2 linked regions of the Prochlorococcus marinus subsp. marinus str. CCMP1375 genome follow. The protein of the gene in region 1 binds, or shares a complex with, the protein of each later gene. Links are inferred from orthologs where the notes say so. Each region holds a gene or a part of one and is shown on either strand. Other genes may lie near its edges.

Region 1 (3,312 bases):
AAGGAATTAATACACTTGGTCAACTGCCAATTTTCATAGATGACAAGCCTAATTTAGGAGTGTTAGAAATGCGCTCTCTTTGCAGACGTTTAATTGCTGAACAAGGCAAAGACCTTGGGCTGATTGTTATCGACTACCTGCAACTAATGGAAGGATCAACACCTGATAACAGAGTTCAAGAACTCTCAAGGATCACAAGAGGTTTGAAAGCAATGGCACGTGAACTAAAAGTACCAGTAATAGCCCTTTCCCAATTAAGTAGAGGTGTTGAATCAAGAACCAACAAAAGACCAATGCTTAGTGATCTTCGTGAATCAGGATCTATCGAACAAGATGCAGATCTCGTTCTAATGATCTATAGAGATGAGTATTACAATCCTGAAACTCCTGATAGAGGAATTACCGAAGTGATCGTTACAAAACATCGAAATGGTCCTATAGGAACAGTTAAGTTACTTTTCGAGCCTCAATTTACAAGATTCAGAAATCTTGCAAACTAAGCAATAAATGTGCCAGACGTCAGTACTGAAAATTGTGAGATGAGTAATTACAGCAATGCCAAAGAAAAGTTTGATGTAATTGTTGTTGGTGGTGGTCATGCAGGTTGCGAAGCTGCAATAGCTACTGCAAAATTAGGCCTTTCCACAGCCTTATTTACTCTGAATCTTGATCGGATTGCATGGCAACCATGTAATCCTGCAGTTGGAGGTCCCGCCAAAAGTCAATTAGTCCATGAAGTAGATGCTCTTGGGGGAGTTATTGGTCGTTTAGCAGATTCAACAGCTCTACAAAAAAGGATCCTAAATGCCAGCAGAGGACCAGCCGTTTGGGCTCTTAGGGCTCAAACAGATAAAAGGCAATACTCTATTGAAATGCTTCAAATGCTTCAAGAAACACCAAATTTAAGTCTTCGAGAAGCAATGGTAACCGATTTGGAAATAAAGAGTTCTCCCAATAGAAAAAAAATAAAAGAGCAATCAGAAGAAAAAACAATAGGTCAGGTCCAAGGCATAAAAACTTATTTTGGCAGTATCTATCTAGCCAAAGCAGTAATTCTTACTACTGGTACTTTCCTTAAAGGGAAAATATGGATTGGGAATCAATCAATGGATGCTGGTCGCGCAGGAGAACAAGCTGCAACAGGTCTCACCGAAGCACTTCAAAAGCTTGGTTTTGAAACAAGTCGCCTAAAAACTGGAACTCCTCCAAGAGTTGATAGAAGAACAATTGATCTTGGCAGTTTAGAAGAACAAAAAAGTGATGCTGCAGATCGATTTTTTTCTTTCGATCCTGAGCGATGGAAAAGTGGGCAACAAATGAGTTGTTATATGACGCGCACTACTCAAAAAACACACCAACTTATCAAAAATAATCTTCATCTCACACCTATATATGGAGGATTTATAAATAGCAAAGGTCCACGATATTGCCCTTCAATTGAAGATAAAATTGTTCGTTTTTCCGATAAAGAATCACACCAGATTTTTCTAGAGCCCGAAGGTAGAAATACGCCCGAAATATATATACAGGGGCTATCGACTGGATTACCTGAAGGAATGCAATTGCAACTACTTCGGACTCTACCTGGTCTAAAAAATTGTGTAATGCTTCGTCCAGCCTATGCAGTTGAGTATGACTATCTTCCAGCAACTCAACTACTAGCCTCACTAGAAACAAAGAAAATAGAAGGTCTATTTAGTGCAGGACAACTTAATGGCACAACTGGCTATGAAGAAGCCGCGGCTCAAGGTCTAGTTGCTGGATTAAATGCTGCCAGGTACGTTAATAATCAAGATGCAATTATATTTCCTAGAGAAGAAAGTTATATCGGTACTATGATTGATGATCTTATAAAAAAAGATCTAAGAGAGCCATATAGAGTTTTAACTAGTAGAAGTGAGTATCGACTAATACTTCGAGGAGATAATGCAGACAGACGACTTACTCCACTAGGATACAAAGTAGGCCTGGTTAATGATTATCAATGGAATATTTTTCAAATTAAGCAAAGTAATATGGAAAAAGAAAAGAAAAGGTTAGAGCAACAAAGAATAAAAGATAGTGATCCTATTGCTTTAAAAATAGAGAAAGAAAGTGGCGCATCAATTAAAGGATCTATAACCCTAGCGAATCTCTTACGCAGACCAGGAATGCATATGAATAATCTAATTCGGCATAAATTAGCTAACAACTCTCTCCCATTAGATGTTAGAGAAGGAGTAGAAATAGATATTAAATATAGTGGGTACTTAAAACGCCAAAATTTGCAAATAGAGCAAATAAAAAAACAAAATAAGAGAGCACTGCCTTCGGAGGTTAATTACACAAATATAAAAACACTATCTCAAGAAGCTCGTGAAAAATTAAATGCAACCCAACCAAAAACATTTGGGGAAGCTAGTCAATTGCCCGGTGTAAGTAAAGCAGATCTCAGTGCATTGCTTATCTGGCTTAAAATTCAAAACCGCAAAAGTCATGCAGCAAAAATTAGAAATAATGAAGCCAAAATAAAACTTCATTCAAACTTAGGAGTTGATTTCTGAAAAACAAATTACTGCAATCGCCGGAGCCAATCTGGGAAGCACTCACAACGTCAGTCATATCAGGCAAAGTTCCTATAAAGTTGCCTGGGGCATGGCAATTGATGCTTTTAGGAGATGGAAGCCCTACGCGACATCTCAGTCTATTAACTGGCTATGAAGTAAAAATTGAGCTTATTGCAATGGAGTCAGATCTTAGTCCCGTTAAAAACGCACCTAAAGAAGTCAACGAACTTAAACATCCCTTATTGAGAAGGCAAGTTTGGCTGCAATGTGGTTCTCAAACACTTGCATGGGCAGAAAGCTGGTGGAATAAGAATGAAGCAGAACATCACTTAAAAAATAAAAATCAACCAATTTGGCAAAGCTTGACACAGGGACGTTCTGAATTATTTCGTGAAGTAGATGGACTAGCTTTAGTCAAAGCTGAATGGTTAGAGAATAAATTCAAAATCAAAGGACCTTTTTGGAGCAGGCATTATCGATTTTTTAGGCATGAACGAGAACTAACAGTCATAAGAGAAGTATTCAGCCCAGAATTGGAAGAATGGCTTGGAAGCTCAGGTCGGGAACAAATCGAGTATCTTTGATTAACTTAATTTCTTCTCCGACTAGATCGAGGTAAAGGACGCCCCCCTTGAATTTTCTGCTGCTTAGTGGAATTCTCCAAACCTTTAGTTTTACGTCCATCTTGCTCTTGCAAAGAATCCCGTTCCCATCTTTCAACTCGAAAAGAAGAATCATCAGGCCATTGATCTACAACATCAGGCGA
Region 2 (3,239 bases), 1.5 Mb from region 1 along the record:
CAAGTATTTTATTAGGATCAATCCCTGAGGCTTCAATTATCAATTCTTTCGAATTTTGTTTTGCTAACTCTCTTAATTGAGGGATGAGATTAGTTATTTCGTTTGGAGACATTTCATCGAGAAGTATTCCATCAGCTCCAGCAGAGACAGCTTCTTTTGCTTCTTGTGTTGTTTCAGCTTCGACAATAATTTTAGTTGTCCATGGAATATTAGACCTAAGAGTGTGAATAGATTGTTTTATCCCATGACTCCAAGCAATATGGTTTTCTTTAAGCATTGCTGCATCATCGAGCCCTAAGCGATGATTGATACCACCACCACATCTCACGGCATATTTTTCTAGTTGACGAAGACCAGGAGTTGTTTTCCGAGTATCTGCTAAAAGAATTCCTGTACCTTGAAGCTTGGAAACTAGTCTTTTTGTAGCAGTTGCGACTCCAGAGAGATGCATTGCTAAGTTTAGGGCTGTGCGCTCACCGGCGAGGAGTGAAGCTACCGGGCCATTCAAATCCATAATTTTTTCGCCAACCATCAATTTTGCACCTTCTCCTTTTTGTAAAGTTATTTCGATGGATGGATCAAGTCGCTGAAAAAGACATTTCACTATTTCACCACCACAAAAGATCCCTTCTTGTTTACTTACCCAGTGTGCATGAGCACGGTAATTTTCAACAGCTGATTGACTAAGATCACCTCTACCTAGGTCTTCATTAAGCCAGGTGTCTAAAAGATGATGGATATTGGGTGTGATTATATTCAAGATTCAATAGTGAGGAGACAAAGTTGAAATGAGAGTTGTTACTCCCAGGCAATGAATTGCTTGGGGAGTCCTATTGAAAGGAAAGTGAAATTGGATTTCCCAATAATAAGTTGTTTTATTTACCAATACAAAATCTTGAGAAAATTCTATCAAGCAATGCTTCAGTTACTTCTTCTCCTGTTAACTCACCTAATTTGTAGATAGCTTCTCTTAAATCAATGGTCCAGAAATCCCAAGCCAAGCTCTCAGCCGCTACTTTTTCTATTTGATCTAAAGCATTCACTGCAACTTTGACTAGGTCTAATTGCCTTTGGTTAAGTGCAACTTCTATACCTTCGAGTTCATTAGCACCAGCTAGTTTTAATAATTCTTGAATCAATTCTTTTTCTCCTTCCCCAGTGATTGCAGTCATAGTTGCATGTGGTTGAATATTGGTGGATTGGGATTTAAGATCAGCTTTATTCCCTATGATTAGAGTTGGAGTCCCTTTTGGTATTTTTTCTAAAAGGTTTTGGTCGTTTTTGTTCCAACCTTTACTAAGATCAAAGATCAGTACAACAATATCAGCAGTAAATAAAGTTTTTTGGCTTAGCGAAACTCCTATTTTTTCGATTTCATTATTAGTTTCTCGAATCCCAGCTGTATCGATCAGCGTTATTGGAACGCCTTCCAAAATAATTTCACTTTCCAAGAGGTCCCTTGTTGTTCCTGGTAAGTCTGTGACTATGGCGCGCTCGTGTTTGCTAAGTAGGTTTAATATAGAACTTTTGCCGACATTTGGTAGGCCTACCAAGGCTACTTTTAGGCCATTACGAATTAAAGAGCCTTGTTTTGCGTCATTAATTAGTTGCTTAAGTTCTGCGCGGATCAACATTAAATCAGTTAATAATTTCTTGGAGTTAAGTTTTGGTAGATCCTCTTCAAAATCAATGCGGGCTTCTATTTCACTAAGTTGATCCAGTAGCTTTTCTCTTAAGTAATTTATTTTATTAGTAATATCACCATCAATCCCGGCAATTGCAAGTTGAGCAGCTTTTTGACTTCTTGCATGAATTAAGTCATTAATAGCTTCAGCTTGCGTTATATCAAGTCTTCCATTGAGAACAGCTCTTTGACTAAATTCACCTGGGAAGGCCCTTCTAGTTTTAGGCTGCTTTAAAATTGCATCAAGAACTTGTTGCACAACTATCAGTCCACCATGGCAGTGGATTTCCACGACATCTTCACCTGTAAAACTTCTAGGTCCATCCATTATTAATATTAAAACTTCATCGATATTTTTTTTAGTACTTTTGTCTATGACATGTCCGTAAAGAATTTTATGACTGCTCCAAATTTTGTTGCTTGGGGTCCGAACAACATTTTTTACGACTTCTTTCGCTGAAGCTCCAGAGACTTTGACAATTGCAATTGCTCCTTGCCCTGGTGCAACAGCTGATGCTATTGCTGCAATGTTTTCTTCGGTTGAGAAAGCTAGGTCCATAAACTAATGATCAGATTGTTTTCTCTACGATCGACTTCATTCTCATGCGTTAGTTTAGTGTCTAATAGGTTATGAAATGATTCGAATCCTCCGTAACATAATTAAAAGGGTTAGAAGCCTTTCTCATTGGATTTGGAAACAAGAAGGTACTCCAGCCAAGAGAGCCCGGGGTGTAGCAATTGGCATTTTTAGTGGGTGTTTTCCGTTTTTCGGATTTCAGTCTCTGATTGGGATTTGTCTTGCAAGCCTGTTTAAGGCTAATCATTTACTTGCAATCATGGGGACTTGGATAAGCAACCCTTTTACATATATACCTTTGTATTGGATGAATTACAAAGTTGGATCATACTTTTTAGGCAGTGACGCTACAGTTCAAGTTTTGAGTAATGTTAAAGATGTTCAAATATGGCATCAAGGCTGGAATATTACCATGAGAATATTATTTGGATCAACAATTGTAGGGTTTTCCTCAGGTATAGTAATGGGTAGTTTATTTTACTTTCTTTCAAAAATAGTCACTAAGAAAAATATTTAAATTTAGCTTTATTCTTTAGGATATAATGTAAAGATAAAAATAGAATTTAGTCAATTGATGTTTCATTGATCCAAGCATGAAATGGAACCCAATCATTCTTTTCATCAATTGATTTCCAGATAGCTTCGATTTTAGACTTTACAGGTGTATTTAAGAGATTCCATCTGTACAGTCTTGATTTGATTGCGTTGATTTCATTTGGGACAAGACTTATCAATCTCTCTTGATTGTAGTGCCAAATGTCTCTCCAATTATTCCATTGTTTTCTTGGCGGCAATGGAAGATAATTTGCTAAGGGTTCTAAGGATGAGGTGTTTCTAGGCAGCCCATTATCATTAATTAATTGAGCAAGTTGGTTGAAAAAATCTCCATATGAAATGTCCCAATTTGAGAGCAATTGTAATGTTGCTTCTATAAGATCTTCAGTGTTATTGTTATTTGACTTCGTTGGATTAATATCT

The links.
Region 2: the proteins of mnmG (region 1) and mnmE are in contact, whole or in part, in a solved structure (PDB 9HIP), measured with the Escherichia coli proteins. The link is inferred for Prochlorococcus marinus subsp. marinus str. CCMP1375 from one-to-one orthologs.

Annotation. Positions count from the first base shown.
Region 1 is NC_005042.1:1,693,301-1,696,612, forward strand. What follows is about bases 63-3,041. They hold mnmG (tRNA uridine-5-carboxymethylaminomethyl(34) synthesis enzyme MnmG), read left to right. Parts: upstream 63-539; coding sequence 540-2,543; downstream 2,544-3,041. Other genes in these bases: dnaB (replicative DNA helicase), read left to right, coding at 63-500; PRO_RS09050 (chorismate lyase), read left to right, coding at 2,573-3,041. In the rest of the region: more of dnaB, read left to right, coding at 1-62; more of PRO_RS09050, read left to right, coding at 3,042-3,130; PRO_RS09055 (hypothetical protein), read right to left, coding at 3,136-3,312. UniProt on the Escherichia coli protein: NAD-binding protein involved in the addition of a carboxymethylaminomethyl (cmnm) group at the wobble position (U34) of certain tRNAs, forming tRNA-cmnm(5)s(2)U34.
Region 2 is NC_005042.1:208,203-211,441, forward strand. Bases 60-2,965 are described here. They hold mnmE (tRNA uridine-5-carboxymethylaminomethyl(34) synthesis GTPase MnmE), read right to left. Parts: upstream 2,244-2,965; coding sequence 876-2,243; downstream 60-875. Other genes in these bases: nadC (carboxylating nicotinate-nucleotide diphosphorylase), read right to left, coding at 60-760; PRO_RS01080 (DUF2062 domain-containing protein), read left to right, coding at 2,320-2,778; PRO_RS01085 (protein adenylyltransferase SelO), read right to left, coding at 2,825-2,965. In the rest of the region: more of nadC, read right to left, coding at 1-59; more of PRO_RS01085, read right to left, coding at 2,966-3,239. UniProt on the Escherichia coli protein: Exhibits a very high intrinsic GTPase hydrolysis rate. Involved in the addition of a carboxymethylaminomethyl (cmnm) group at the wobble position (U34) of certain tRNAs, forming tRNA-cmnm(5)s(2)U34.